DNA from 3 places in the Marinomonas sp. AWM4_232 genome. Region 2 is predicted to be linked to each of the others. Evidence: predicted binding sites of a transcription regulator. Region 2 holds the regulator's gene; each other region holds the start of a gene.
The links. Region 2 encodes sigma-54, which starts transcription at its own class of promoters, with help from an activator protein. Its sites were predicted from a motif close to TGGCACNNNNNTTGCTNT; they were not measured.

Region 1: a site for sigma-54 is predicted at 7,357-7,374, ahead of hmpA (NO-inducible flavohemoprotein). Genes of this name have one in related genera too.
Region 3: a site for sigma-54 is predicted at 4,351-4,368, ahead of flgF (flagellar basal-body rod protein FlgF). Genes of this name have one in related genera too.

Annotation. Positions count from the first base shown of each region.
Region 1 covers NZ_JBSWTA010000001.1:1,431,315-1,442,125, reverse strand. Annotated here, with positions in the region: gene ACXAC1_RS06900 (4-hydroxyproline epimerase) at 1-908, opposite strand, end outside; gene ACXAC1_RS06895 (dihydrodipicolinate synthase family protein) at 899-1,858, opposite strand; gene ACXAC1_RS06890 (TetR/AcrR family transcriptional regulator) at 2,121-2,723, shown strand; gene hemF (oxygen-dependent coproporphyrinogen oxidase) at 2,808-3,740, shown strand; gene aroE (shikimate dehydrogenase) at 3,784-4,584, shown strand; gene ACXAC1_RS06875 (GNAT family N-acetyltransferase) at 4,759-5,916, shown strand; gene hmpA (NO-inducible flavohemoprotein) at 6,101-7,294, opposite strand; gene norR (nitric oxide reductase transcriptional regulator NorR) at 7,512-9,086, shown strand; gene ACXAC1_RS06860 (globin domain-containing protein) at 9,098-9,538, opposite strand; gene ACXAC1_RS06855 (hypothetical protein) at 9,531-9,728, opposite strand; gene ACXAC1_RS06850 (MATE family efflux transporter) at 10,121-10,811, shown strand, end outside.
Region 2 covers NZ_JBSWTA010000001.1:4,039,450-4,050,260, forward strand. Annotated here, with positions in the region: gene ACXAC1_RS19175 (calcium/sodium antiporter) at 1-888, shown strand, start outside; gene lptC (LPS export ABC transporter periplasmic protein LptC) at 892-1,470, shown strand; gene lptA (lipopolysaccharide transport periplasmic protein LptA) at 1,454-1,969, shown strand; gene lptB (LPS export ABC transporter ATP-binding protein) at 1,974-2,699, shown strand; gene ACXAC1_RS19195 (RNA polymerase factor sigma-54) at 2,777-4,261, shown strand; gene ACXAC1_RS19200 (PTS sugar transporter subunit IIA) at 4,274-4,723, shown strand; gene ACXAC1_RS19205 (HPr family phosphocarrier protein) at 4,734-5,003, shown strand; partial or broken gene mgtE (magnesium transporter) at 5,008-6,359, shown strand; gene yjgA (ribosome biogenesis factor YjgA) at 6,372-6,902, shown strand; gene ACXAC1_RS19220 (carbon-nitrogen hydrolase family protein) at 6,911-7,744, opposite strand; gene ACXAC1_RS19225 (YhdP family phospholipid transporter) at 7,752-10,811, opposite strand, start outside.
Region 3 covers NZ_JBSWTA010000001.1:751,022-761,832, forward strand. Annotated here, with positions in the region: gene flgJ (flagellar assembly peptidoglycan hydrolase FlgJ) at 1-951, opposite strand, end outside; gene ACXAC1_RS03625 (flagellar basal body P-ring protein FlgI) at 972-2,048, opposite strand; gene flgH (flagellar basal body L-ring protein FlgH) at 2,070-2,729, opposite strand; gene flgG (flagellar basal-body rod protein FlgG) at 2,740-3,525, opposite strand; gene flgF (flagellar basal-body rod protein FlgF) at 3,560-4,300, opposite strand; gene ACXAC1_RS03645 (flagellar hook protein FlgE) at 4,440-6,179, opposite strand; gene ACXAC1_RS03650 (flagellar hook assembly protein FlgD) at 6,194-6,898, opposite strand; gene flgC (flagellar basal body rod protein FlgC) at 6,907-7,359, opposite strand; gene flgB (flagellar basal body rod protein FlgB) at 7,359-7,754, opposite strand; gene ACXAC1_RS03665 (CheR family methyltransferase) at 7,944-8,777, opposite strand; gene ACXAC1_RS03670 (chemotaxis protein CheV) at 8,815-9,747, opposite strand; gene flgA (flagellar basal body P-ring formation chaperone FlgA) at 9,875-10,564, shown strand; gene flgM (flagellar biosynthesis anti-sigma factor FlgM) at 10,673-10,811, shown strand, end outside.

The sequences.
Region 1 (10,811 bases), 2.6 Mb from region 2:
GTGGGATTCACGACCATTTTTGCTTCTCGAGTAATAAATGCTTGCCCAGTAATAGAAGGGATAATGCCACCTGCTTGGCTACTTGTTTGGTAACTTAAGGTGTAGCCACTGCCAATGGTGCTTTCTTGGTAAATTTCCTCGCCTGGCGCTAAACGGTTATCGGCCGCCAAACAGGACAAGCGCGCCGAACTACCCGTACCACAAGGGGAGCGGTCGTAGGCATCATCTGGACACAATACGAAGTTACGGGTGTGACCCTTATCCGTTAACGCCGGTCCATAGAACACGATATGGTCAATGATGCCGCCATGTTCCCCTTCGATGCCGTTGGCATAGATGGTTTCTCTGACCTTAATACCCACCTCGGTGAGGGTACGAATATTGTTTGGCAGAACTGGGGTTGGACTGTCATCGACAATAAAAAACCAGTTGCCACCGTAGGCAATGTCCCCTACCACTTTACCCACGCCTTCTACATCCAGCTCGACGCCTTTCTTAAAGCGGTAACTTTCGATGTTTTGCACAGTAACGGTGTTTTTGTCGCTTAACGTGACTTCGACAATGCCCACTGGTGTCTCGATCTTGTGAGTGCCGACACCGATCTTGCCAATATGAGCCAGCGTTGCGGCTAGGCCAATGGTGCCGTGACCACACATACCAATAACGGCCGCGGCATCAAAGTAAATCACGCCGGTGACACAGCTCGGATCGGTAGGCTCTACCAATAGCGCGCCGACCATGGCTTCTTGTCCGTAGGGTTCTACTACTAAGGAGCGGTAAAAATCCTTATGTTCTGTTGCAAGACGTTTCGCCCGATCTGACAAAGGCCCTGATCCAAGATCAGGGCCTCCTTCTAGAATCACTCGGGTCGGTTCGCCTTCAGTATGGCTATCGACAACTACAAGCATTGAGCAATCACTCCACCTTGTTTAGACCAGTCCGCAAACCAAGCTTTGAACAGCGAGTACTGTTGTTCACAGTAGTGGCGCTGAGCATCGTTCAGTTCATCTGTTTCGTTGAAGTGTAAGCGATACTCTTCTTCACCGTTTAGGACAAGCAGATATTTGAAGAACAGTACCAACTCTGGGCCTTCGTCAAAACTTGCCAAGACGCTAAACGCTTCTTCCAACTCTTTGGCACGAACGCGCGCTTCCGCATTGCCTTGCGCTGCCATGCGAGAAAGATTGGCAAGCAACAACACTTCTTTAGGTAACGCGGTACCGATACCCGTGATAGCACCTACCGCACCACAGTTAACGAAACCGTGGAATACCGCCGTATCCACACCCACCATCAACAAGACTTCGTCGTCTTTAGAAGTAATGTTTTCTGCTGCGTAACGTAGGTCTGCATCGCCACCAAATTCTTTGAAACCGATGAGATTTGGATGCTCAGAACGCAGGTTGAAGAACAAATCTGCGCGTGTTGCAAAGCCGTACACAGGGCTGTTGTAAATGATCGCTGGTACATCTGGTGCCGCTTCTAGGATCGCTTTGAAATGATGACGCTGAGCCTCAATCACAGTGCCGCGTGACAGCACGCGAGGAATGACCATCACACCCGCTGCCCCTACTTTTTGTGCATGCGCTGCATGCGCCACAGCGGACTTCGTATTGATCGCGCCAGTACCCACCACAACAGGGATACCCGCTTTCACAAGGCGCTCCACACCTTCCATACGCTCTTCATCTGTTAACAATGGCCAGTCACCCATGGAGCCGCAGTAGACCACTGCTGACATACCCGCTGCGATCATTTCATGGCCTTTCTTAACCAATGCATCGTAATCCGGAGTACGGTCGGCTTTGCATGGTGTCATTAGAGCTGGCATAACGCCGTTGAATACGTCTTTGTTCATGGAGGAATCCTCATGGGAAAATAATTATGTATTTTGTATCCAAAATTACGCCCCGCTCATTCTAGAGTCAATAATGTTGTTCAAAAAAAATTCAAAATGAGTAAGGGTTACTAGAAGTGATTTTTTTATAAAAGAGGTAATTTTTTTGTAGGAAAGTCAGAAAAATTAATCATTTAGCTTATAAAGTAGGACTATGTCTCTATCTTCTGATAGGGTTTTAGTGGTGAAAATACGATCAAGCACAGCATAAGGAGCGAGCGAAATGGATATGCAGTCCACCTTAGATGCCCCCACAAAACCAGAAAACCCAACCAAGGTGAAGATTCTGGATGTGGCCGAGCAGGCGATTATTGAACATGGCTATAAGTCGATGAGTTTTCGCGATGTGGCGGCAGCAGTGGGGATCAAAAGTGCGAGTGTTCACTACCATTTTCCAACCAAAGGGGATCTGGCTACAGCCGTGATGCGACGTCATCGAGAAACCTTTGAGCAAGGCCTAAAACTGCCTAAGAAAAAACGACAAGCAGCGCAGAAAGCACTGAATAAGTTTATTGATGCCATGGCAAAAGAAACGGTCAAGCAGGATGTGTTGGGCTTATCAACGGTCCTGACAGCAGAGAAAAGTCTGCTAGATGAGGCAACCCAAGCAGAGCTTACCGCTTTTTACGAGTTGAAAATGGATTGGTTGTCGACCGTGGTGTCGTACATGAAAAAAGACTGGATGCCGACCGAAGAAGCACGTGCCTACGCCAGTCAAATTCTCGCTAGCCTACATGGTGCGACGGTTGTGGCCTCTGCAACGGGCAAGGCAGAAGAGTTTGAATTAGCGGTTGCGCCTTGGCGTACCTTAGTAGATCGCATTTAAGCTTATTGCATTTCAGTCATTCTGTGTTGCCCTGTAAGAATGTTAGAATGCAGAGACTTTGTATCGGATGGATTGGAGCCCTGTGTGACTGTATTAACTGAGGATAAAATTGCTGCCGTCAAAACCTATTTGATGGGCCTGCAAGACCAGATTTGTCAGCGTCTTGAAGCGTTTGAGCCAGAGGCACGTTTTCATGAAGACGCTTGGCAACGTGATAACGGTGGCATGGGGCGTACGCGTGTGTTGGCGGGGGATGTCATCGAAAAAGGTGGGGTAAACTTCTCTCATGTTCGTGGCGATCGACTGCCTCCTTCAGCCACAGCAGACCGCCCAGAATTAGCTGGCGGCAGCTTTGAAGCCATGGGCGTTTCCTTAGTCATTCATCCGAATAATCCTTATGCCCCAACCTCTCACGCTAACGTGCGCTTGTTCGTGGTTCATAAAGAAGGGCTCGATCCCGTATGGTGGTTTGGTGGTGGCTTTGATCTGACCCCATATTACGGTGATGATGCAGACTGTATCCAATGGCACCAGCAAGCCTTCGACTCTCTTGCGCCATTTGGCGAGGAGTATTACGACCGCTTCAAAGCCTGGTGTGATGAGTACTTCTTCTTAAAACATCGCCAAGAACATCGTGGTATCGGTGGTGTTTTCTTTGATGATTTCAATGAGTTACCGTTCGAAGAGAGCTTTGCCTTGATGCAAGCGGTCGGCAACGGCTACATTGAAGCTTATGAGCCTATCTTGGCTAAACACAAAGACACACCGTTTGGTGAGCGCGAGCGTGATTTCCAATTGCACCGTCGCGGTCGTTACGTGGAGTTTAATCTGGTATTTGACCGTGGTACCCACTTTGGTTTGCAAAGCGGCGCAGGTCGTACGGAATCCATCCTGATGTCGTTGCCACCGGAAGTAAAATGGACCTATGGCTACGAGCCTGAAGAAGGCAGCCCTGAAGCGGCGTTGACGGATTATTATCTCACTGGACGTGATTGGCTCAATCGCCACACAGCGTAATGGGTTCTATTAAGTAATATTTTTCTGAGTTAGAGGTTCTAAAGTGCAACAGCTTGCGGTTATCGGTAATCCAATTGAACACAGTAAATCCCCAGAAATCCATCATGCGTTTGCTGAGCAGCTGGGGCTGGCGGTGAACTATCGTAAAATCTTGGGCGATTTAGAAGGCTTTGAGCAGCAAGTGCGCGACTTCTTTGCCGACGGTGGGGTGGGCATGAACGTCACTGTTCCTTTCAAGCAGCGTGCCTTCGATATGTGCGACAAGCTAAGCAAGCGTGCTGAGCAGGCTGGCGCGGTGAATACGCTAATGATGGGCAAAAATGGCGAACTCTATGGCGACAACACCGATGGCGCGGGTATGGTGCGAGACATTGTTAAAGTGCTTGAGCAGCCGCTGAAAGACAAACGCATTTTGGTGATCGGTGCCGGTGGTGCAGTGCGCGGTGTGTTAGGGCCTGTGATGGCACAAAATCCTGATATCGTAGTGATTGCGAACCGAACGGTCGCGAAAGCCGAAGAACTGGCACTGCTTTTCAACTGCGACTATGCAAGCTTTGATGACCTAAAAGGACCTTTCGACATTATTATCAATGGTTCTTCTGCCAGCCTTGGCGGCGAGCTTCCTCCTTTGCAAGATAGCCTCGTGAACGATAAAACCTGGGTCTACGACATGGTCTATGGCGCGGAACCAACCGTATTTATGCAGTGGGCCTTTGCTCGTGGTGCGCAAGGTGCCGATGGTTTAGGAATGTTGGTTGGCCAAGCGGCGGAAGCCTTCTTTATGTGGCTGCACCAGCGCCCAGCTCAAGCACCAGTGATTGAAAAGCTTCGTGCTGAGATGTAAGGCATTCGGCTGGCTTTTAGATCACAAACTCTCTTCGCACTGACTAAACGGCACATCCATGTGCCTATTAGTCAGCGTCGTCATCCTGACGACTGTGCTCAGATGAGTTTATGATCTTTGTTAGGCTGTTTAGTCGACTTGTAGATTGAAAGATCCAAAATGAATGGAGGTCCTATGAAAGCACAATGGTTCGCATCGGTAGCCGATATTGGCTACGAGCGCTGGCAACAAGCCATTGGTGAGACCTCTTACCCTTTTGCGCAGTATGCGTTTTACCAAGCTTTGGAAGAACATGGCTGTCTAGGCGATGGTACAGGCTGGTATCCAGAGTATTTGCTGGTGATGGAAGATGATGACGCGCCATTAGCCATTGCCCCAACCTTCTTGAAAACCCATTCTCACGGGGAATTCGTGTTTGATTGGTCTTGGGCCGATGCTTATCAACGCTATGGTTATCAGTATTACCCAAAGCGCGTTTGGGCGGTGCCTTACTCTCCGGTGACGGGCCCACGCTTATTTACCCATCTTGATCCAACCGGGCATTCGGAAGAATACGTGTCTTTGTACGCGGCGCTGGCGCCTGTTATCACTCAAGCTAACCAAGAGCGTGAGTTTTCCAGCTGGCACTTACTGTTTTGTCGTGAGCTCTTGGCCGAGCATTTAGGGCAATCCGATGAGTATCTGCACCGTATTTCCTGCCAGTTTCATTGGTTTAACAAAGGCTATCAGTCCATGGAGGACTACTTTAGCCACTTCTCCAGCCGTAAGCGTAAAAGTGCCCGCAAAGAGCGTGATAAGATCGCTCAGCAGGGCCTTCGTTTAGAGCGCAAGCTGGGTCCTGAATTAACGCCTGAAGAAGTGCAATTCTTCTATGCTTGCTATCAAAGCACCTATGCCAAACGCGGTCAGACGGGTTATTTAAGCGAAGCTTTCTTTCAACAGCTGGTGAAAAGTATGGCCGAGCAGATCCTATTGGTGCTGGCGTACAAAGGCGATCAGCCGGTAGGCGCTTCTTGGTGTTTCTTCGACAATCACTCACTTTATGGTCGCTATTGGGGTTGTATCGAGGAATTTGACTGCCTGCACTTTGAAGCCTGTTACTACCAAGGTATCGAATTCTGTATTGAAAAAGGGTTACAGCATTTTGATCCAGGCACTCAAGGGGAACACAAAATCGCCCGTGGCTTTGAGCCCGTGTTTAGCCACAGCGTACATTACATCGACAATCCCGGCTTTCGCGATGCCATCGGCAACTTCTGCCAAGAAGAAGCCAAAGCAGTACGTGAGTACCATCAAGATACCCTCGCGTTATTGCCGTTTAAGCAGGGTTAACCCCACGTATGTGATGCATACTCCCATGCAGTTCAATTGGCTTGCGCATATCTCTGGTTGCGAGTTATGACAGAATCCTAAGCCTTAAGACCAGCCGTCAGGATGACGGCGTAGGCTCAATCGGCACATGGATGTGCCGTCTGAGCCGGGTCGAAGGCTGGATTTTGTCTATTTACCGAGGTGCCTAAAAACTTTGATGTGGGCCAAAGACTTCGTAATGGATGCGATCATCGCTGACGCCAAGGCTGAGCAGTTGTTCTTTGATAAACATCATAAAGCCGACTGGGCCACACAAGTAGAAATCACCGTCTGTTAGCGGCAGGATTTCTGAGATCTGTCCTAGCTGCATTTGGCCTGCTAAGACACGCTCAGCATTCTCTGGCGCATCGTTTTCCAACCAAGTGTAGTGAGTCAGGTTGAGCGTCTCAGTCAAACCTGCCACATGCTCTGCAAACGAGTGTTGCTGTGGGTTACGGCAAGCGTGTAGGTAGAAAACTGGGTTCTGGCTACCTTGACTTGCTAAGGTATCAAGTATGGCATTCATTGGAGTTAAACCAACGCCTGCGGAGATTAAAACCACTGGGCGTTGGCGTTCTTGGTAATGGAAGTCGCCTGCAGGTGGCATTAATTCGACTTCATCGCCCTCTTCGATACTGTCGTGTAGGTAGTTGGAAACCACACCATTTTTTACGTCTCCTAGCTCACGCTTGACGCTGATGCGGTAGCTTTGACCGTTCGCTGCGGTAGAAAGGCTGTACTGGCGGATCTCATCAAACTCATGGTTGTTCGGGTGAACTTTGATACCTAAGTACTGACCAGGCTGGAAGTCCACCACATTACCACCGTCAACGGGTACAAATGTAAAGCTTGTGACCAATTCAGATTCAGTTTGCTTTTTGGCAACGCGGAATTTTCGGAAGCCTTCCCAACCGCCGTTTTTCGCTGCATTGGCTTTGTACAGGTCGCCTTCGATTTGGATAAAGATATCAGCCAGTTGCTGGTAGGCTGCGCCCCATGCTTCTTCAATATCTGGTGTGAAAGCGTCACCGAGTAGCTCACGTAGGGTTTCAATCAGATGGTGGCCGACGATAGCGTATTGATCCGCTTGAATGTTAAAGCTGGTGTGTTTATGAGCAATGCGCATCACCGCGCCAGTGAGCACTTCTAGGTTATCGATATGAGTAGCGTAAGCGGCAATAGCATTAAACAGCGCGGCTGGCTGGCGTCCTGTGGCTTGGTGCGACATATTGAATACGTCTTTTAGCTCAGGGTTATGGGTAAACATACGGATGTAAAAGTGTTCAGTAATGGCGGTGCCAGCGGATGCTAGAACAGGAATGGTTGCCTTAACGGTATCGATATGAGTTTGAGAAAGCATTTAACGTCTCCACTGTAAGTAGGTGTTTCAAGGGCTCTAAACATGAGCTATTTGATTTACTTATAGCGAATTTAATGCCAAAAAATAAAACCTATATAAATCATATGTTTACTGTTTTTTATAAATCTGATTTATGTCAAAGTGACACGTTTTATCTAGTGTCATTTTAATCCTTTCGAGTCATAATGACTCTTATCTGATAAATACGAGTTATGTCATGATTTCCACGGATGCTTTGCTGCGTTTTGCTCTGGATTTGGCCAGCGCTGTTACCCTAGAAGATCGCTTTGAGCGACTGATTCGCGCTATACGCGCAGCCGTTGATTGTGATGCGGTGGTTTTGTTAGAGCGTAAAGGTGATTTGCTATTGCCACTGGCCCAGCAGGGCTTGATGGACGATGTGATGGGGCGTCGCTTTAACATTTGCGAGCATCCACGCTTTACCGAGATCTGCGATGCGTATCAACCGGTACGCTTTCCGACTGGCTGCACCCTTCCCGATCCCTACGATGGCATGGTGTCTGGTTTTGATGATGGCCTGCCCGTTCATGCCTGCATGGGCATTCCTTTGTACGTGCAAGGCAATATGCTTGGGGTGGTGACGCTCGACAGTATGACGCCTGGAGCGTTTGACTCGATTGATGCCCGAGCTTTGGAAATTGTTGGTACCATGGCCGCGATGAGCTTAAATACCGCCATGTTGCTGGCGCGTTTGGAACGTAAGTCGAAACATGCCGAAGAATTGCTTGTCGAGCTCAGTGAAGAAGCTTTGAACAAAGAAGCCACGGAAATGATTGGTCAAAGCCAAGCCATGCTGACTTTGAAGCAGCACTTGGAGCTGGTCGCCCCTGCTGATCTGGCAGTATTGATCGAAGGCGAAACCGGTGTGGGTAAAGAGCTGGTCGCGCGTACCCTACATCGTGCTTCGAAGCGGGCTCAAGCACCTATGGTGTACGTAAACTGCGCCGCGATTCCGGAAAGCCTGATTGAGAGTGAGCTGTTTGGTCATGTTAAAGGGGCGTTTACTGGCGCGGATCGTGACCGTGTTGGTAAGTTCACCTTGGCTCACGGCGGCACTTTGTTTCTTGATGAAATTGGTGAACTGCCTCTGGAAGCCCAAGGCAGCCTGTTAAGGGCGATTCAAAATCAAGAAATCCAAGCCGTAGGCAAAGATAAGATCGAATACGTGGACGTGCGCATCATCGCGGCCACTAACCGAGATCTCAAACAAGAAGTGGCGGAAAAGCGCTTTCGCGCCGATTTATACCATCGCTTAAGTGTGTTTCCGATTACTGTGCCGCCTTTGCGCGAGCGTAATGGTGATGTACTGCTATTGGCGGGATTTTTCGCAGAACAATTGCGTCGTAAGTTCGGCCTGCAGCAATTAACCCTTTCCCCTAAAGCCAGTGAGTGGCTGAAAGCGTATCGTTGGCCTGGTAATGTTCGCGAGCTAGAACATGTCTTGTCTCGTGCGGCGTTATTGGCAAAAAGTAATACTAATCAAGGGATTACGAGAATTGAGCCCATGCATTTAACAGGGCTAGTGGACGCGTTTTCAGTGCCAAAAGAATCACTCCAAGCGTCGCCCGACAACGCAGAGTTAGATACAGCTGAGATCCACGATCTAAAACAGGCAACAGAAGATTTTCAACGTCAAACTATCCAACAGGCGTTGGATCAGGCGGGGCTGAATTGGGCGCAAGCCGCACGAGCACTGGCGATGGACCGTGCGAACTTGGTTCGTTTGGCTAAACGTTTAGGCATTGAAGTCACGAAACAACGTAACTCATAGTGCTAGCGCGCTTATTCAGATCCTTGGCCGTGCGTAGCTTGGCTCACCTGCTGAATACGTCCTGCCGGTACGCTAAACGCTGAGACTAAATAAGCTCGTAGCTCTTCTGGATAGCCAAGATCACGGATGGCATCAGACATGCAGTTAAGCCACATCAGGCGCTCTTTATCGTTCACTTTTAAGTGTGCGTGGGCCCGTGGCAAAGCGATTTGACCGTACTTTTTAGCGTACATTCGCTCACCGCCCATCCAGCCGTGCAGGAACAGCACCAATTTATCAATAGAGGTATCGATGGGCTGTGGGTGCATATCAAATAACGGACGGTAGTCTGATGTTTCCGCCATAATACGGTAAAAGTTATGCACCAGCTTCGTTAAGCCTTCCATGCCCCCTACCGCTTGCAGAGTCGCATCGCCCTCACCGAATGCCGGCTGAGTTGAAGCCTCAGTCATCTTGTTTGTTCGCCGCTGCTTTTTCTGACTTTTCTTTGTCCATTTTTATCGAGTTACGGTAGCCACCGAGCGCAGCCAATGCACCGATGATTAAGCTCATGTAAAATGGAATCTCAAACAGCATGGTAATACTGATAAAGACACAGCCTACTGCAAGGCCTTCTAAAATCGGCTTTAATGTTTTTTTCATAACCATTCCCCAAAATTTTCGCCGCCGAGTTTAGCAAAATACCGACCATTTTAAAGCAAATTGTGGAAAAAACGCTCAGTTATCCAGATGTCAATACATTTTGGTACAGACGTAACCTTTCCTGCTGGTCTGTGGATAACGATGCTTTTGTGGATATAAAAACACGATTTTATTCTACTTACAGTTGAAAACTGCCTAATATAAGCGGTTTTGTGTATAACAGACGATAATGTCCACAGGCTGATTGTTGTGCGAGTGGCGAATAGAGAAAATTAGTTATCCACAATTAGTGGATATTCACAGATTAGCAATTTCCGAGGCTTAGCTTGAGTTTTCAACAGCTTGTAAAGCGCTTTAAACGAGACGGTGAATTGAACCGCAAGATCTGGCATATGGCGTGGCCACCAATGGTGTCTAACATCACTACGCCTTTGTTGGGCTTAGTCGACACCGCGGTGGTGGGACATTTAGGCACTGCTATTCACCTTGGTGCGGTCGCGATTGGTGCTAGCATCTTTAGTTTCTTGTTTTGGGCATTTGGTTTTTTGCGCATGGGCTCTACTGGACTAACGGCTCAAGCGCTTGGCCGTGAAGATGGCCGACAAGTGCGTGCCTTGTTATTGCAGTCCCTTGCGATGGGGATTGGGATTGGTTTGCTGCTGATTGTGTTCCAAGCACCCATTATCGAATTGGCGATCTACTTTATGGCGCCAAGTGCAGAATTAGAGCCTTGGGCACGCGCTTATTGCGAAGCACGGATTTACAGTGCTCCTGCGGTGCTGGCGGGTTATGCCTTGATGGGCTGGTTCTTTGGCGTGCAATACTCCAAAGGCCCTCTTTGGATGCTATTGGTGATTAACCTAGCCAATATGGTGCTCGACTACATCGCAGTGTACCAATGGGAAATGGCCAGTGTTGGTGTGGCTTGGGCGACTGTCGCATCGCACTATTTGGGCGTAGTGTTTGCGCTGTTATTAGCTACGAAGCAGTTACAGCGTTTTGATGGTCATGTACCGCTAGTTGACCTTTCGAAATGGCGGACTTATATCGAATTGGTACAGGTAAATCGTTACTTGTTTGTGA
Region 2 (10,811 bases):
GAACACGCCGCATTAGTTGCTGAAAAGCTTAATGTAAGCCCTATTGTTATTGGTATTACATTAGTTGCTTTAGGTACCTCTGCTCCGGAAATGGTCGTGTCGACCATTGCCGCATTAGACAATGCACCAGGCATTGCTGTGGGGAATGTCATTGGCTCAAACATTGCCAACATTGGTTTAGTTTTTGGCGCAACGCTATTGTTGGCCGCTGTTCCGATCAATGGCAGCTTAGTGAAGAAAGAAATCCCTCTAGTCCTTGGCGTCACTCTGCTTGCAGGTTTTCTCATGATTGATCAACACCTATCTTTTATTGATGGTGTAGTGTTGATTATTGCCTTTATTGGCGTCCTCTTCCTATTGCTAAGAAATTCAAAAAACTTAGAGGAAGAATTAACAGGCGATTTACCTGAAGACGATGGCGGTAGCGTGGCGCGCTCTTTGTTAATTGCCGCCATCGGCTTAGCCGTTCTTATTGGCAGCTCTAAGCTACTAGTATGGGGAGCCATCGGCATTGCCTCAGCATTAGGAGTGTCTGATTTAGTCATCGGCCTCACCATTGTCGCGATTGGCACCAGCCTACCAGAATTGGCAGCTTCCATTACTAGTGTACGAAAAGGACACCACGACATAGCAATCGGCAATGTTTTAGGCTCCAACATATTCAATTTAGCGACAGTACTTCCTTTACCTGCATTGATTGCACCGGGCATCATTGAAAATACGGTAATTGAACGAGATTACTGGTGGATGTTTGGTTTTACCCTTTTATTTGCATTTGCTGTTATCATCTACTCAAAGCACCGCACAGCAAGCATCCCTCGATGGTTAGCATTGCCACTTCTAGGCGGATACGGTGCCTACTTGTACCTGTTAGCAATCTCTGGCTAGATCATGCAAACATCAATTAAAAAGTTTTTTCGACACAAAGGCATCGCTGGCTTTCTAGCCATCGCCCTTGTATCAATAGCGGTTTTCTTTATTGGAAACCGCCCAACACTCTACATATTGGACGAACAAAAATTATCTGACGCACCTGACTTTTTCTTGGAAGACGTCACCGCTCGCTCTTATAACCAAGATGGCAAGTTACAAGAAGTACTGCAAGCACAAACGGCCAACCACTACCTTAGAAATCAAACCACGCTAGAGCTTCCGGTCGTGACCCGCTACACAGAAAACTTAAAATCTGTTACCTCTGCAGAAAACGGCCTATTAAATGATCGAGAAAACACGGTCACATTCAATCACAACGCCAAAGTAATTCGCTACGCAGACAATGTTGAGACTGGTCGCATTCATGCGGATACACTAGTTTTCAACAACGACGACCAAACGATTATCAGTCATGGGAACAGCGAACTCATTACGCCTCAAGGCACTACCAAATCTGCTAGCATATTTTTCAATCTTACTGACAATACCGCAACCTTAAATGGAGGCGTTTCAGGACACTATGAAGTTTCAAAGTAACAAACATCTTATAGCTTGGGGACTAATCAGTCTCGCAAGCAGCGCTGCCTACAGTTTGCCAAGCGATCTTTCACAACCAATTAATATTGAGGCCGATAAAGCAGCATTTAACCAAAAGGAAGGCACTGCTAACTACAGTGGAAATGTTGTCGTCATTCAGGGCAGTATTCGAATAGAAGCACAATCTCTCACTATCAACACAAACCCCGAAACCGGTGAGTTTGAGTCATTAGCCGCGAAAGGAACACCTTCACTATTTACTCAACAGCTAAATGAAGCTGGCGATCAAATGAAAGCAACTGGCAACACATTGAATTACAACGTTGCGAACGGGCAACTGGAAATCCATAAAAACGGCTACCTCCAGCGCGGCGAAGACGAAATTTCAGCCGACTTTATTCATTATATATTGAATAACGGCACTTTTAATGCTGAAAACCGTGGTAGTGGTCGCGTTAACATGACCCTGCAACCCGTCCAAAGCGAACAGGCAAACTAGACACATGGCGATTCTTGAAGCAAAACATTTAGCCAAAAGCTATAAAAAACGCCAAGTAGTGAAAGACGTTTCACTAGAAGTTCGTTCCGGCGAAGCTGTCGGCTTGTTAGGACCTAACGGTGCAGGTAAAACGACTTGTTTTTATATGATCGTTGGTATGGTTTCAAATGACCTAGGCGGCATTTTCATTGATGGCGAAGATGTCACCAAAGACGCCATGCACAGTCGCGCTCAAAAAGGCATTGGTTATTTACCGCAAGAAGCCTCTATCTTCCGTAAAATGACAGTAGAAGATAACCTTCTCGCGATACTTGAGACGCGAAAAGATCTCACTAAGGCAGCACGTATCGCTAAAATGGAAAGCCTACTTGAGGAGTTCCACGTCACCCATATTCGCAAAAATCTAGGTATGGCTTTATCGGGCGGCGAACGACGCCGCGTAGAAATTGCACGCGCTCTGGCCATGAACCCTAAATTTGTCCTATTAGATGAACCTTTTGCCGGTGTCGACCCAATATCGGTTGGTGATATAAAAGGCATCATCAAACACTTACAAGCCAGTGGAATCGGAGTACTGATTACGGATCATAACGTTCGCGAAACATTAGACATTTGTGATAAGGCTTATATCGTTGGCAATGGCCGTATCATTGCATCAGGCGAAGCCGAGGCCGTTATAAACAACGAACAAGTTAAGAAAATCTACCTAGGCGACGACTTCAAACTATAAGCCCCCTTATTTTTCCTATGAAAAGGGAGTACTATGCACAAGTCATTCCAAATACTTAATTATAAAAGAGTTGCGCTATGAAGCAGTCCCTGCAACTTAAAATCGGACAACAGTTAACCATGACGCCACAACTGCAGCAGGCAATTAAATTGCTGCAGTTGTCGACTCTTGATTTGCAACAAGAAATTCATGAGTTTCTTGAATCCAATCCATTATTGGAATTGGACGAAGAAGAAGGTTTTCAAACTGAGAGCGATTCACGTCAAACTGAGCTTAGTACGTCAGGCGAATCCAATAACGAAAGCTCCGAAATCAGCTCCGAGACACCTCAGCTCGAGTCTGAGTGGACGGAAAGCATCCCTAACGAACTGTCTATAGACAGCAATTGGGATGACACATACCAAAATTCTGCAGCTGCAGCTGATACCCCAGCTTTTGAAGGCGAACAAGATCTCGACGGCAGAAATGCTCTGTCCGAAGACATGCAAGACCACTTAATCTGGCAGCTTAATCTGACTCATATGTCAGACCGTGACATTGAAATTGCTTATGCAATTATTGATAGCGTGCAAACAGATGGCTATCTATCAATGAGCTTAGAAGAGATTTTCCAGGCTTTAACCGTCGAACTCGAAGATCTAGAGCTTGATGAAGTGACTGCCGTGCAACACCGCTTACAACGCTTCGATCCTGTTGGTGTTTGCTCACAAGATTTACGTGAATGCCTGCTTGTACAACTGGAAGCTTATCAAGAACACCCTCTTTATCGAGCGACTTTTAGCGTGGTCGATCAACACCTTGCCTTGCTTGGCAACAGAGACTACGCGCAACTTAGCCGTAAGACCAAGCTTAAAGAAGAAGCACTGAAAGAAGTTATCACCCTAATTCAGCAACTCAACCCGAGACCTGGGTCGTTGATTGATACCAGTGAAACAGACTATGTTATCCCTGATGTTACCGTGAAGAAAAACAATGGCGTTTGGCAAGTAGAGCTAAACAACGACGCTCTGCCACCGGTTAAGATTAACGAAACCTACTCGGCTATGGTGAACTCCAAAGCATCAAGCGATGATATTTCCTATATAAAAAATTCTTTACAAGAAGCTAAATGGTTTATGAAAAGCCTACAGAGCCGCAACGAGACTTTACTAAAAGTTGCTAGCTGCATTGTATCGAAACAAGTTGAGTTCTTTGAAATTGGCGAAGAAGCCATGAAACCTATGGTTTTGCATGACGTTGCCGAAGAAGTAGGTATGCATGAATCCACTATTTCACGTGTTACAACGCAAAAATACATGCATACCCCCCGAGGCATTTTCGAACTGAAATACTTCTTCTCTAGTCATGTAAACACTTCATCTGGTGGCGAGTGTTCGTCCACAGCCATTCGTGCCATGATTAAGAAGTTGGTAGCAGATGAGCCACCTAAAAAGCCATTAAGTGACAATAAACTAGCAACTATTTTAGCCGACCAGGGCATTCAAGTTGCTCGACGCACTGTTGCAAAGTACCGTGAAGCGATGAACATTCCGCCATCAAACGAGCGGAAGCGACTGATTTAAAGGCCAGCAAATATGTCAGTTAAAAATTTAGTAAAAACAGATCTAGTGTTTGCGAAACAACAGATCTCTAGTAAAAAACGATTGTTAGAGCAGTTAGCCGAATCAGTTAGCGATCGACTACACTGTAACGCAGATGAAGTTTATGACGCCCTGCTCGGACGCGAAAAGCTGGGCAGCACAGGCATTGGCAATGGCATTGCGATACCGCACTGCCGTCTTGAGCAAGTAAACAGTGCTACGCTGGTATTAATGTCACTAGAAGAGCCAATTGATTTTGACGCAATTGATCGACGTCCCGTTGACCTAATTTTTGCCTTATTAGTTCCGCCACATCAGTGTGACGAGCACTTAGCCACTCTCGCGCAGATCGCGGAACTAGCACAAGCAGAACAGAAGTTAAATCAATTGAGAGAAAAACAAAACAACGAAGACTTGTTTGAAGCGTTTAACGCTTTACTGTAAGGACACCCTCATGCTGGAACAATCAGTCGAAATTATCAATAAATTGGGGCTTCATGCTCGCGCGGCTGGCAAGTTGGTAGAAACAACAAGCCGATTTACATCTGACATCACGATCGAGAAAGAAGGCCGAAACGTTGATGGAAAGAGCATTATGGCAATGATGATGCTTGCCGCTGCGAAAGGTACGACCATAAATGTGAAAGTAAACGGAGAGGACGAGGCCGCAGCAATGGAAGCCATCATCGAACTTATTAATGATCGATTTGGAGAAGGCGAATAGCCGAATGAGCGATCAGTCCACTTTAGAACACTTACAGACGGTTGCCGAATCTCTTGAATCCGGCGCCACCATGCAAATTCGTTATTTGCTCAATGGTGCTCTACCTGCACAGGACGTTGCTCGCCTTCTAGAATCTTCCCCCCTAAAGAGCGTAAACTTCTTTGGGAACTGATTGATCATGCTAATCAAGGAGATGTCTTACAATACGTCTCAGAAGAGATTAGTGTTCAATTCATGAAGGACATGGATACCGAGCGTTTATTAGCGGTATCTGAACACTTCGACAATGATGACTTAGCAGACATCCTGCAACAGCTTCCTGAAACCTTGGTTAAGGAAGTGCTGGCCTCCATGACCGCACAAAATCGTGCGCGCATGGAATCCTTAATGAGTTACTCTGAGGATTCGGCCGGTGGCTTGATGAACACCGACACGATAACGATTCGGCCAAATATTACTATCGATATCGTGTTCCGTTTCCTACGACGACACTCGGAACTCCCAGAAATGACTGATAACCTATTGGTTGTCAGTAGATCCGATCGCTTTCTGGGGACTCTCCCCCTGCGCAAACTCCTAGTAGCCGATACGGACACCATAGTCCGTGACATCATGGAAACGGACTGTGATGTCATTTATGCCCATCAAAGCGCCGCCGAAGTTGCGCAGCTTTTTGAAAAGATGGACTTGGTCTCTGCCCCTGTCATTGATCCGGAAACAAAAAAACTACTTGGTCGCATCACCATTGATGACGTCGTAGACGTTATCCGAGACGAAGCAGAACACTCGATGCTACAAATGGCTGGTTTAGATGATGACGAGGACACCTTTGCCCCCATCATGCAAACCACTCGACGTAGGGCAGTTTGGCTTGGCATCAATTTGATTACTGCATTTATTGCTTCTTACGTTATTGGTCTTTTCCAAGACACACTAGATAAAGTCGTTGCACTAGCGATTTTAATGCCGATTGTTGCGAGCATGGGAGGCATTGCAGGCTCACAAGTCCTAACACTTGTAATTCGGGGCATTGCCTTAAACCAAATTGGCTCATCGAATGCTAGATGGCTCTTGAACAGAGAGGTCGTCGTTGGCTTGATAAATGGTGTATTATGGGCCTCCGTAATCGCTTTGCTCACAACCGTATGGTTTGGAGACATTAAAATTGCTTACGTCATAGCTGGCGCGATTGTTATCAACCTTTTGTTTGCTGCATTGACAGGTACATTGTTACCCATCGCATTGAAAAAGCTTGGTATTGACCCTGCTTTAGCGGGAAGTGTTATTTTGACAACCGTGACCGATGTGATTGGCTTTTTGTCTTTCTTGGGCTTAGCCACACTCTTTTTACTATAGAACGATTTAACCATGACAGATTTTGAACACTACGAAGACAACGAAGAAGAATACAAGAGCAAAACTCAAGTAAAAAGAGAAATGGAAGCTCTGCAAGACTTAGGTGAAAAGCTCACCAACCTAAGCGCTGGTCAACGCAAAAAAGTACCTATGTCAGACACCCTACGCGCTGCACTTGAAGAAGCTGATCGTATTAAGCAATGGGGCGCAAAACGTCGCCATTTACAGTACATTGGTAAGGTAATGCGCACAGAGGATGCAGATGCTATCGCAGCACGTTTGGAATTATTTGATAGTACGTCAGCCGCAAACAATAAGCGCTTTCATCAACTAGAAGCAACACGTGACGCACTGATTGGCGAGAACGGTAAAAGCATCCTCGACCAGTATATCCAAGCAAATCCAAGCGTAGATATTCAACAATTACGCTCACTAGTAAGAATGGCAGCAAAAGAAGCAGAACAAGGTAAAGCGACCACTCAACGTAAGAAACTTTTTAAACTCTTGCGTGAAGTACAAGACGCTCAGTTAGGCCTGCTTTAGTAGTCATATTACAAACGGCGATGCTTCAAACAAGGCATCGCCGCTCTCACTTCTCTTAGATATTCTGTATCTACTTTGAAGTAAATACTTCCCTGATCACTTTCATTCATGCTACCAAGCAACTCACCCCATGGCGAGTATGCGACGGTATGACCATAGGTTTGGCGTGTTTCATTGTGCCAGCCGACTTGATCAACACCGGCAACGTAAAACTGGTTCTCTATGGCCCTCGCTTGCAGCAACGTATGCCAATGAGCTTCGCCAGTTTTAAATGTAAAAGCAGATGGTACTACAACTATCTCTGCCCCCAGTTCAGCTAGACAACGATAAAACTCAGGAAACCTCAAGTCATAACAAACACTTAATCCCAAATTAACGCCATCAATCTGCACAACAACAGGGGTCACTTCACCAGGCTCGATGAAGCGTGATTCTCGATAAGATGAGGCTTTATCCGCAACATCTACATCAAACAGGTGAACCTTATCGTAACGGGCAACCTGTTTACCATCCGGACCAACTAATATGGACGCCTGCCTAACACGCCCATCAGAAATCAAGTTGCCAAACTGATCATGGGCCATGGGATGTGAGCCTATCAGCACAAAAATATTGTGTTCGATAGCAAATCGCCCGACAGCTTCAAAAACCTTTGTGGTTGCATCTGACAACGCCACTTCTCGCATTTGCTTAGCATCAAACAAGAAAACGTTCTCGGGTAGCACTATGAGCCTAGGCTGATTCACCATGGCTTGCTCCATCAACAATAAAGCCTGCCTAAGATTTGCCACACAATCCTTAGTACTGGTTAACTGAACGCAAGCAACACCTAGACTAGCCATATTATGGTTACCTTATTGGGGAATATTTGACTGGAGTAACCTTAGGATCACTAAAAGGGCCTTCAATCTGATATTGAATACTCGTTACTTTCGAAAGCTGATCACCAATTAACTTGTCCGTTATATATAATAGGCCCGCAATCTGAGGCGTGGCCAACAGCAACCCCGCAACAGGCAATGTACTACTAATGGGGATAGTTGCCGTAAGGCGTTCACTTAAAGTCTCGTCAACAAGGTTGGCTGTCCCCTGAAGAGAAATTTCTGCTGTGGGAGAGACCACACGAACTGGATCCGAAGTGGTTAACATCCCATTAGCGATCGATAAATCCCCACTAAATCGATCGAAAGGCGTACCCGGTTCATATAAGTCAGAGAAATCAAATGTCAGTCGTTTGGCTAGAGCATCCACGTTGAATATACCCAATAATCTTAAAAAAGGTGGCAGCTGATCAACCTGATTAAAGTTTCCTTTTTGTACATTAAAATGGATTCGTCCGGCTAAAGACAAGCGATCAAAGGAAAGCAGCGAGTCTTCCCAACTAAGCAAAGCCCCCATTTGATACTTGTTCGAACTTAAGAAAGGAGTTGATGAGAATTTTTTTGTCAATTCTCGAGCATTTTCACCTTCCGCATTAATAGTCAATTCAACATTTTGTTCGTCGCCCCCCTGCCAGAAAATTTGCCCTACAAAGTCTCCTTTAGGCAATTGCGTGGTTATATTATTGATACGTACTTTATTTCCTAGGTTCTCAACGTTAGCCGACCAATCTCCATAAGGGCGATTATCAACAAAAACTTGATCGACCTTCAAGACCATAGAAGGTACTATGCTTGGTTGTATTTTAGTCTCTTGTTCACTTGTAGTCGTAGCTTCCGTAGCGGTCAGCCAGTTTAAATAGTGAATATGCAGCTCAGGTTCAGCATTCGTCTGATTCAGTACTCCATTGAACTCATCTGAGGTCACCGATAATGGGTGTCCATCTTTTGCACGAGTATAAGAAACTTTTACATTATTAAATTGATTTCTTTCATTTACAGGAAGTGAATCGACAAGGAGATCAAGAGATCGAATCCAGTCAGGTAACTTCGTCGGTAAGCTTTCACCTACCCCAACACCTGACTCATTAAGTTCTTCTTCAGAGGTTTTTTTAAAGTCCTCAACAATAGGCAGCCAAGTGAACCAATCAAATTCATCAAACTGACCGTAAATAGATAAACCCTTTTCTATCTTTTGGTCCTTAGGGAGAGGCTTTGCAAGAGAAACATGCCCTCCCTGAAGCCCATTAGAATCCGCCAGAATTGAACCATAGAGCCAATCTTGAGAGGACACATCAACCAACACCTCATCATTCAGCGCGGCAATATGAATATCAGTTGGCACCGAACGGCTAGATGCTTTTGCTGCTGGAGCTGGCAATGCCAGCTTCACACCCGTTAAATCGGTTTTAAGATAAATATCTACCTGTCCGGGCTTACTGCGCCCAATTTCAAGCTCTCCCGAGTAACTGGTTTTACCTTCCAGTCTTGATAAAACAGGCTTAGGAACATTTCGCCACAACGCCACCTCATGAGCATCTATGTCGCCCAAAAGCGCTCCACTAACTATAAAGACACCGTCTTCTGCGAGCTGAGATGTCAGCCTCAAGTGACTTTTCCCACCTAAAGTTTCTATATCAAACTCTGTATCATACAAACCTTTGCTGGATTGATAGTTCAGTTTTCCAGACTCAACGTCAAAAGGTAAATCCGCCTGGGCAAGCGTGACCTTGTTTTGCTGAAACGTTAAGTTCAAATCAACAAAGGGCTCTAACTCCTTACTTAACGGAACTTTCAAATCAAAGTAACCTGCAACACCACCCGTTATACGCCACCCTTCAAACGGAGCTAACACACTATTCTTCAATGGCGTTTTTTCTAATGCCTGCAAAAGTTTTGGCGCGCTATCTTGTATCTGACCACGCACCATCACTTGGTTTGCATCATCACCAATAAAAGGCACACTGACTTGCAGGTTAGTTATCGGCAAGCCTGCAAAGTTCGCTTGATTTACAAGAACATTGACGTCATTTTCCGTCACCAAAACATTACCAACGACGGAATTCGCTGATGGCCAATTTGGGTCAAATGTTAATTTGTCTAAGACAGTATCAATAGAAAGGCGCAGGTGAGGGGCACCTTGCCCTGCGACAAGCCCCGTTCGAAGCAACAAATCAACATTGCTTGCTTCACCCTGCCCCAATGCTTGTTCAAGCCAATTGTCTAATTCATTCGACAGAACCTTAGGAGGGACAAACAAAAGACCATCACTCTTAGAAATATGCTGAGCATTTATATCAAGCATTAACTCATCATCACCTACCCCACCCTCCAGCGGCTGCTCTAATCTAAAACGCCCTTGAACAGTAGCTCCTTGATAAGCGAGGTTTAAATCATCGCCTGTGACAACAAATGCATGATCTAATCTTTGCCAAGCCACTTCACCACTGGAGCGCTCAACCTGCCAAGCAGAATCGTATACTGTCGGAAAAGCGAGAGTGTGATTTCGTCCTTTAAATTCAACGCTACCTTGAGTGTCCGTTAACGAGAAAACTCCGTAAATATGATCCGCCGCCGGAATACCATTATGACCATTCACTTGAGCATCTACTAAATTACTTAGGTATTGAAAACGCACACCTTCAGAGCCTTGCCAAATCCTTAAAGAAGCATTCTTCGCCTCTCCTCTAGGCTCAAGGCCTGAGAGAATACTATGTAAGCGCCACTCACTCGGAACAAACCTCAGCGCCGCTTTACTGGCGATTTCAGCGTCCATTTTATTGAACACCGCAAAGGTTCGATTTCCATCTGACTCCCATTCCGCTTTTATATCTATTCCTTCGTACAAACGCCCAGAGTCGTTAAGAGCAAGATCCGCTACAGTAATAGCAACAGCCTCATCATTGTATTTCAGGCGCCAATCTGCCTTAAGAAATAAGGATTCATCATTTTGAAAAGCCAGCTTCGCCCTACTATCTTTTGCCTGAACTGATACCCCTTTGTTTGGCTGATACGTTAACCAATATTCACC
Region 3 (10,811 bases), 3.3 Mb from region 2:
TAGAAGGGTTTTAAACCACTTACTCGACAGAATATTAGTAATCTTATCAGCGTAGTTAGGGTCTGTGGCATAGCCACCTTTTTGCAGGTAAGCGGCAAACATTGCCGCATTATCGCCAGCCTCTAATGCTTCTTGATATCGTTCACTGTTTTTCAAGAAATCAGCATAGTCGTCAAAGCTTTGCGAAAAAGAGTCATATGCACGAAATGCTGCCTTCTCCCTTTGAGCTACCCCATCCTTGAACTCCAATGTGCTCACCAGAGCCTTATCTCCAGACCAGCGATGATCGGCTTTGATACCAAACAAATTATAACTGGGACTGCCATCGGTTTTTGCAATCGGGTATTTTCCCCAGCCCGTTTCCAAAGCGGCTTGGGCCAAGATAGCTTTGGGATCAACTCCTAGCTGCTCCCCTGCTTTTTGCGCATGAGGCCATAGCGTTTGCACAAAGCTATCTGGAGAATCAAACGCAACATCTGTTGCTTTTAACTTGGCTGCATCCACTACTTGTTGCGCAGACTCGGTATAGTCTTGTGCAGCCCGCTTCGCCACGGCACGGACTCTTTCCGCATCGAGAGTCGACAAATTACGTAGAAAGTTTGCCTCTGAACCCAGCTCATTACCCTCATTCGAAGACAAACTTTTCCCATTACCCTGAAGTTGTCTAATCAGTGATTCAGCCAGACCTATACCACCAGCGTTAGCCAATGACTGGGCCAATTGCGAATCCATCATTTCGGTGTATTGTTTTGTTTGAGCGCTATCAAACAATCCTCCACCAATATTTTCATTGGCAGATCGCATATTCTTAAACATCATATTGATGAAGATCGACTCAAACTCTTGAGCCACTTTTTTTAATGCTGCATCAGGGTCTTGCTGGGCTTGCGCTTTAAGACTTACCAGAGAGTTAAAGTCTGCAAAAAAAGCATTGTTATCGATTCGGCTCATGATTCCTCCGCGCTCATAGTCTAAATAACGACTAAATCGGCATTTAACGCACCCGCTTGCTTCAATCCCTCGAGGATAGCCATCACATCACCCGGTGCCGCCCCAACTTGGTTAACAGCTCGAACGATATCATTTAAAGATGCCCCCTGATTAAAAACAAACATATGGCCACTACCTTCGTCTGTTTCAAGTCCCTGACGAGGTGCCAACGCTTGGCCCGCGCCAGGAAAATCACCTTCCGGGTTAGCATTAATCGTCACAGTAAGGCTGCCATGCGTCACTGCCGCAGGCGATACGGTGACATCCTGACCAATAATAATGGTGCCTGTACGTGAATTGACAACAATCTTCGCCCTTTCACGACCTAATTCAACATCTAAGTTTTCAAGAATCGACAGAAAGGTCACCCGTTGCGAGGGATCTCGCGGCGCCGTTACACGAATTGATGTAGCATCAAGAGACTGAGCGACACCTGGACCCAGCAAACTATTAATCTTATCCGCTACTTGTTTTGCAGTCGTAAAGTCTGGTCGATTAAGGTTGAAGGTAAGAGTATCACCACGGTTGAAGCTGTTCGCTACCGCCTTTTCCACACTCGCACCATTTGGAATTCTTGCCACAGTTGGCGTAGCAATTGATTGGCGGGAACCATCAACACCAGCAGTCCCCAAACCACCTATAACAAGATTACCTTGAGCAATGGCATACACTTGCCCGTCCGCCCCTTTTAAAGCTGACAGCAGCAGTGTACCACCTTGAAGACTACTCGCATTCCCCAAAGAGGAAACGGTTACATCAATAGTCTGGCCTGGTTTCGAAAATGGCGGAAGCGTAGCCGTTAATGATACCGCCGCCACATTATCTGAATCCGTATCCGCCCCATCTGGTAAATTAATGCCGAACTGGTTCAGCATACTGATGAAACTTTGATTGGTGAAATCCGTATCATCCCCCGTTCCATTCAAACCTATAACTAGACCGTAGCCAAAAAGTTGGTTATCACGCACACCTTCTACGCTTGCAATATCTTTAAGGCGCTCCGCCGAAGCAAGCCCTCCCCATAAAAGCAAAGAGAGTGTTAAGATCAGGGTTTTCATACACTAGAATCCACGTAGTAATTAAAATGGCCACCAACTAGTATTCAACGCTCTTGTTAACCAGCCTTGTTCGCTTCCTGACGCTAGTTCACCAGTTCCAGAGTAGGCAATTCTTGCATCTGCAAGACGCGTTGATTCAACTGTATTATCAGAGCTGATATCCGCTTCACGAACCAAGCCTGACAAACGGATGTACTCTTGACCACGATTCAATGTTATCCACTTTTCACCCCGAACGGCCAGCAGCCCATTTGGGTAAACATCATAAACGGTTACGGTAATACTACCAGATAAGCTGTTACTTTGATTAGCGTTCGCATTACCTGAAAAGTCACTATTCATGCCCGGTAAGCTAGTATCCAACCCTACAGGAATACCTAAAATGGTAGGGTTTTGAATTGTGGCCGAGGAAGACTTGGACACTGAAGCAGCGTTCGACTTGGTAGAACTTGTACTTTCGGACAGGGTAACGGTCAGAATATCACCGATCTGACGCGCTTTCTTGTCACCAAAAAACACATCTCCCATTCCCGTTTGATAAATTCCACCATCACTGTTTTGACTATATTGAACAGATGGTTGAATTACTGGCGCGTAGTATGGATCGTCAGAAACCGGAGCGGGTTCGACCGCAGCACAACCAACTAAAACAACTGGGATAAAAGCAAATAATAAACGCATAAATGGCTCTTTATAATTGCTGGTTAACGAAGCTCAACATACCATCAGCAGCCGAAATCACCTTAGAGTTCATCTCATAGGCACGCTGTGTGGTAATCATATTCACTAACTCTTCTATAGAGTTCACATTTGAAGACTCCAACATACCTTGGCTCAGATAACCTCGACCATCAGTCCCTGGCTCACCAACTACAGGGGCTCCGCTTGCGGTTGTTTCTTGATACAGGTTGCTACCTAAATAATTCAAACCAGAAGCATTAATGAAAGTGGCAATATTTATCACCCCTATCTGTTCAGTATCTGTCGCACCTCCCCTAAGAACAGAGACAACGCCATCCTCGCCAATGGTAATTTCAACGACATCTTGATCTACCGTAATGCCAGGATCTAAGACCAAGCCAGTGGAATCCACTATAGTACCTTCGCTATTGAGCTGAAATTGACCATCACGCGTGTAAGCAATAGTACCGTCAGGTTGCTGTACTTGAAAAAAACCACCGCCTTGAATCGCTACATCCAATTGTCGATCCGTAATATTGTAGTCGCCTTCTTCAAAATTCTTTTGAGTTCCTGTTACTCGGACACCAGCCCCTAACTGCAGCCCTGACGGCAATTCGGTATTCTGTGAAGACAAACCACCTGGCGCACGCAGTGTTTTATACAGCAGGTTTTCAAATACCGCCCGGTCTTTTTTAAATGCTGTGGTCGATACGTTAGCCAAGTTATTCGAAATAACGGCCAATTGTTTGTCCATCGCAGACAAACCTGTTTTAGCAACCCATAGAGCTGAATGCATATCGTACTCCTTATCTCTGAATCACGTAGCTGTATTAACTACGTTCAAGAATTCGCGCCGATGCGTTTTCATTTTCACGCACCGTATTCATAACTTTAATGTTCATTTCAAATCGTCGAGACAACTCCATAATGCTGGTCATTTCTTCAACCGCATTAACATTACTGCCTTCTAGATACCCTGAAACCACTTGAACTGAATTATCCTGTTGTAATTGCTCACCACTTTTTGTTCGAATCAAGCCATCATCACCTTTTACTAAAGCTTCAGGTTCAGCGGACACAAGTTTAATTCTGTTCAAAGCGGTTATCTGAGTGCCGTCGCCACCTTGGGGAATTATGGAAATGGTCCCATCTTCACTGATATCAAGATCATCTAAAGGAGGGAGAAAAATGGGTCCCGCAGCCCCCATGACAGGCAAGCCCGTACCTGTCACCAACTGACCAGAAAGTGTCAACTGAAGATCTCCAGCACGGGTATAGGTTTCTTGCCCACTACCATCCAGCACGGCAATAAAACCATTGTTTTGAATAGCAACATCCATTGAGCGTCCGGTATTTTGTAGAGGCCCCATTTCAAAGTTAGTACCAGGATTCTCCGTCATGGCATAGACACGTGAAGGATAAAAATCACCGTTGACCTGCATAGATCGAGCTTGTTCAAAATCAGATCGAAAACCTGTGGTCGAAACATTGGCAAGGTTATTTGCATGAATAGTTTGGGCATTCATGACTTGCGTACCACCACTCATTGCTAAATACAGCGCTCTATCCATATTTCATACCCACGATTAAAAACGGATTTAAAACAAATAATAAATAGTGTGTAACAAATAGTGTGCCAAGTCTGAAAATTGCGTTTTTCAGGCATAAAAAAACCCAGCATATGCTGGGCTTTTTAATCGCTAATAATGATTAACGTAGGTTTATAATCGTCTGAGTGACAGTATTTTCAGTCTCTAAGGTCTTAGAGTTAGCCTGATAGTTACGCTGAGCTTCAATCAATGCCACTAGTTCTTCAGTAATATCCACATTGGATTCCTCAAGAGCGCCGCCTTGAATGCTACCAAATGTACCAGTATTCGGCTTGCCGACATTTGCCGCCCCTGAGTCAGAGCTTGCCACCCATGCAGTTTTTCCGGCAGGAGTAAGGCCATCTTGATTATCGAACACAGCCAATGCAATTTGCCCTAGCACAGCCGTTTGCTGGTTTGTATAGCTAGCCACTAACATTCCATCCTCATCAAAACTAACACCTTGCAATTCTCCCGCAGCGAAGCCGTCTTGAGAAAAACGATCCGAGCTGGTCAGTGCATATTGGGTACTGTTAGAAAAATCGATGGCCAACTCCGCCTGAGCGTTTGTTGGGTCCCAGCCGACAATACTTAATTGAGTCGGGCTCGCGGTTGCAAATGGGAAAAAACCATTGTATGCGCCCACTAGATTGCCTTCGTTATCGAATTTCACAACGGTATCGTCAGCTAAATAAGGCACCGTTTCAAACAGTAAATTCCCGGCTGCATCCGTTGCCTGATTACCAGTTGCAGGATCAATAACGGGCTGCTCAACAGGGTTATTCACTTCACCATCTACGGTTACTTTCACTTCCCAAGTATTGTCTTCGCCCTGTTTAATAAAGTAGTAGCCGATCGTATGCTTCTCTCCCAACGCATCATAAATAGTGTTGGTATTTCCGTAGGTGTACGTCTCAGGGTCCGCCGGATCAAATGCTTCTCGAGCAACATTTTCAGGTTCAAGATAGTTTTCATTTCCGCCAGTATAATCAAACGTTACACCAGCCACAGTAATAGCATTGACCGTTGTTGGATCGACTAGGTCAGACGTTGCAGTCGGTTCAGTTCCTCCGACATATAACGGAGCATAAGGAGTAGCAGTGCCCGTGATGGCTTCGGAGTAAGTACCTTCGGCATCATCAAATGTGACATAGGTATCTGCCAAGTAAGCTGTTCCGGTTGCTGGGTCTACTTGCTCACCGTCTACCGTAGCGTATACCTGATAAGTATTAGGCAATTCAGATTTAGCATAATACAGTGTGACAGCCTGAGGTGTAGCCCCCCCTGTATTGGCCGTTTGCGTATAGGTATAAGTATCCGGATCGCCCGGATCAAATGTCGACCCAATGTATGCAGGCACGTCTTCAGATTCAGAGTTTAGGTTTAGCTCGACCCCAACTTCTGTTGAGGCTTCTGGCGCAATACGTTCTGTTGGAACCTGAAGGTCACTTAAAGCCCCAGCAATAATCCCATCGACAGCATTGTAGCCTTGAACCACACCACCATCATTTGTCACTAGATAGCCTTCAGAATCAAGCTTAAAGTCGCCAGCCCGTGTATATGTTTGAGTCCCGCCCTGATCAACAACAAAGAAGCCTGAACCATCTATGGCTAAGTCCAAATTATTATCCGTATTTGAAATATTACCTGCTGAGAATTCCTGAGCAATGTTGTTGACACTGACGCCACTACCAATCGTATTACTACTGCCAGCCCCGACTACACTTGTATTATATAAATCACCAAATTCTATCCGAGACTTCTTGAAGCCAGTTGTATCAGAGTTAGCAATATTATTACCAGTCACGCTTAAATAGTCAGCGGACGCTTTGATACCTGACAGTGCTGTATTAAAACCCATAATTATTTCCTCCGCTAACTGACGATTTCAATCTCGTCACTAAGTGCTAAACTGCCGTAATTTTGAACATTCAAAGTTGTTCCGTCTGAACCATTAATAGTGACACTATTTATTCTAGCCGGAACTTGAGTGCTTAACTCTGTCACCTCACCATCAGCGTTGCGTGACGTCACACTAAACGTATATTCACCGTTCTCTACAACATTACCGTCATTATCCGTACCATCCCATGTATAATTCTCATCAGTAAGTGTGGCCGATTTAACAACTTCACCACTGGCATCTAAGATGTTTAGAGTCGTTGTTTGGGCATCATCTGGAAATGACGTTTTAATGGATACTGAGCTACCATCTGTTACCGTCGCCGTGTCGCTATCAACGTATACTGATTTTCCTACCAATGTTGAAGCAGTTAATGCTTGGTTAGACATCAGAGCTTCCGTCATATTAGACATCTCTGAGGCCATATTTGTGAGACGCTCCAATGAACTAAATTCAGCCATTTGCGAAACCATGTCACCTGTATCTTGCGGTTCAGTTGGATCTTGATTTTTAAGCTGCTCAATATAGAGCTGCAAAAACACATCCTGATTGGCTAAACCATCAGCACTCTCAGTACTGGTTGTCGCTGTTATTCCAGATTTTGCCTTTGCTTCATCGGTCCCGTATTGGGATATCAAGCTAGATAATGCAGAGTTTGTGTTGATATCAGACATCATTCACCCCCTTAGGACTGACCTAAGGTCAACATTCTCTGCATCATACTTTTAGCAGAGTTCATTATTTCAACGTTTGTTTGAAACGAACGCGAAGCAGACATCATGTCGGCCATCTCTTCGACCGGATTCACATTCGGATAAAAAACATAACCTTCTTCGTTTGCCATCGGGCTATTTGGCTCATAACGGGGCTCTAACGGCTCATCCGATTCAACAATTCCGGCCACCTGAACACCCATGCCAGACGCTCCAGAAGTAATATCATCCGATGCATTCCAACCACGTTCACGCAAAGCATCAGTCATCATCTGCTGAAACACAGGTTTGCGAGCACGATAGGTTTGATCGGCAGAGCTGGCCACACTATCAGCGTTGGCAATGTTACTGGCAACCGTATTTAAGCGGACAGTTTGAGCACTCATCGCTGAACCGGAAATGGCAAAAATATTACTTAACGACATTATTGTCCTCCAGTCAGCGCTTTCTTCATGCCGCTGATTTTTCTATCCAAAAACATAAAGCTGGTGTCAAATTGCAATGAGTTTTGCGCAAACTCTGCTTGCTCTCGCTGCATGTCAACTGTGTTTCCATCCAAAGAAGGCTGACTACCATTTCGATAAAGCAAGTCATCATCTTTAGCAAATGAGCTCTCTCCAGCAATATGCTGATCATCATCACCAGCTAGCTGAATACGATCTCGTTCCGCTGACAACATTGATTCGAACGAGATATCACGTGCCTTATAGTTAGGCGTATCTGCGTTGGCAATGTTGTTTGCTAGCACAGAGGCACGTGCAGTACGAAACAGCAACATCTGATCGTGTCCCGCAAATGCATCTTGGAAAGAAATCGACATAAACACCTCATTTCGACAGCAACAACTTATTTGAGCTTAATAAAGCAAAATAAGTGCCAGAAATAAAAAACATTAAATATCAACACCTTAGAAAACAACAGACTCAAAACTGGCAATAGGCGGCAAACAAAAAACGGCAACTTAAAAGTAAGTTGCCGTTTTTAAAGATAGCAAAAAATATCGTGTAAGCTATTTCGCTTTATAAACAATACCGGGGTGACATTGAACGATGTCAAACATAGAAGACAACCCACTTAGCGCTTCAGATCCGCCTAAGAATAAATAACCACCAGGATTTAAAGATGCATGCATTCGTTTAAGAATATCTAGCTTAGTTTCAGCAGTGAAGTAGATCAGTACGTTACGACAGAAAATAACATCAAACTTTCCAAGCGTTGTGAACGAATCAATCAAATTTAGATGTTTAAACTCCACCCTTGAAGAGATATGAGGCTTCACTTTCCATACAGCATCATTAATCTTATCGAAATAGCGATTTTGATTCTCTGGACTCAATCCTCTGGCAATAGCTAAGCTGTCATACTCGGCTTGTTTGGCATGTTGAAGAATATTTGTACAAATGTCCGTTGCAACGATCCGTTCACCTGCTTTTAACATCCCTGGTTTGGATTGCTTAAACTCTTCAAGAATCATACTAATCGAATAAGGCTCTTGTCCTGTAGAGGACGCTGCAGACCAAATTCTAACTGGACGCTTATCCATTTGCGGAAGAATCACATCTTTCAAAATTTTAAAAGGATGACTATCCCTGAACCACAACGTTTCATTTGTCGTCATGGCATTAATCACTTCTTCACGAAGCTTGGAGACTCGTCCGCTTCGTTCGAGTGCGGCAACCAACTCTTCAATTTTCGTGAACTTCTCTCGCTCTAACAGTTTGCCTAAGCGACTTGCGACAAGATATTGCTTATTATCGCTTAAGGAAATACCACTCTCTTTCTCAAGATACTTTCGAAAGCGGTCATAACCTTGAGGAGAGATCGAACCTGAACTACTTAGCATGCACACTCCTTACTGCGGATCACTGACATAAGAAACCTTACGCTTCTTCGGTTGCCGCAACCGTTTCAATAGCGATCCTAGCAAGTTCGTCAGGTTGGAATTTAGCTAGGAAGCCGTCCGCTCCTACTTTTTTCACCATCGCTTCGTTAAACACACCACTTAAAGAGGTATGCAACAAGATAAATAGGTCTTGAAGACGGCTATCATTGCGAATAGCTGTCGTCAATGTGTAACCATCCATCTCTGGCATCTCAATATCTGAAATAACCATAGAAAAATGCTCGGTTACATCAACTCCATCTGCGACCAAATTTTGTAGATAAGTTAACGCTTCTTTGCCATCACACAAAACAGTTGTAGCAAAGCCTACATCTTCCATACAACGCTTAATCTGCTTACGTGCTACAGAAGAGTCATCAACAATCAGAATATGATGCTGTTTCGCATTTTCCTGAATATCATCTGTCACGATACCCGTAGAAATATTTTGACGCGTTGGAGCAACCTCAGAAAGGATTTGCTCTACATCAATAATTTCAACCATTTCTTTTTCAACCTGACAGACAGCAGTCAAATAGTTATCGTTAGATAAACCTTTTGGTGGCGGCTGAATATCACTCCAATTCATGTTCACAATGCGCTCAACACCGCGAACCAAAAAACCTTGAATACGGCGGTTGTATTCGGTAATGATCACAAAGCAGTGTTCAATGTTTTCAATTGGACTGGCGCCAGTGGCCAGCCCCAAATCCAGAATGGGGATGGTGCCACCACGAATATGCGCAACGCCTCGTACAACAGGACTGCTATGGGGCATGCTAGTCAATTTGGGGCACTGCAACACTTCTTTAACTTTAAAAACGTTGATGCCATAAATCTGCTTGCCGTTTAAGCGGAAAAGCAATAATTCAAGACGGTTTTCTCCGACGAGTTGGGTACGCTGGTTTACGCTCTCGAGAACTCCGGCCATAAAAGCCTCCTAAAATTTGCGCTCTGTTATACAGGGAGAAACCCTATTGTTATGAAAATCTCTCATCAAATGATAGAGTGATTTTGTTATTTTTACTAACCCAAGTCGATATCCTTGGAGATTACCGATGGGTCACAATAAGCCTATAGCCATATTACTCTTTTTTTTATCCAGTTGGAGTAGTGCGTCACAAATAGAAACCCAAATCGAACAATTTATTAAACAGGTTGAATACAAAAGATTACAATCAATCTACCCGAATGCTCGAATCAATATTTATATTCAGAACAAAGTGGCATTGAATTACCTACCAGACTGCCAACAACCTATTAGCATAGAAAATCAACGTCCCGAAGCAACATCAAGAACATCATATGGCATCAGTTGCTCTTCACCAACATGGAAATCGTATGTTCCTGTTACTCAAGAAATCTTCGTGAAAGGAATCAAAGCCATTACCCCTATTCCAAGAGGTAGCACCATCAACCAAAAAAACACCGTCATTGGTGAAACAAACCTCAATAACATCAGAGGGCACCTTTATACTATTGCCAATCCTCCTTATGGATTGATAGCCGCACGCAACATACGGATTAATACATTCTTAACAGATCAATTAACCGAGCTGCCAAATCTAGTTAAAAAGGGAAGTCGTGTCCTGATCGTTGCTCAAAGCGACAACATTTCAGTAAGAATGAACGGCACAGCCCTAGAGGATGGCGTAGAAGGGCAGCAAATACGTGTCAAAAACACAAGTTCTGGTCGAATTGTGTACGGAAAAGTTGTCAGCGACTCAGAGGTTTTAGTAAACTACTAACAAATCAAGACTTGCTATCTTCAGTTAAAAATAGCTTAACTTTTTATTAAAGTTTAGGCTTGTAAGACCGATAACTGAATTAGCGGACTAATTCTGGAGGCAAGTAACATGGCTATTAATATTTCTGGTGTAGGTACTCAGCCTACCCTATCAACAAACAAAAACGATAGAGTTCAAAAAGATGAAGCAAATAACGCTTCACAGTCGAACTCAGTAAACAGCAAAGAATCCTTAGCAGAAGATACTG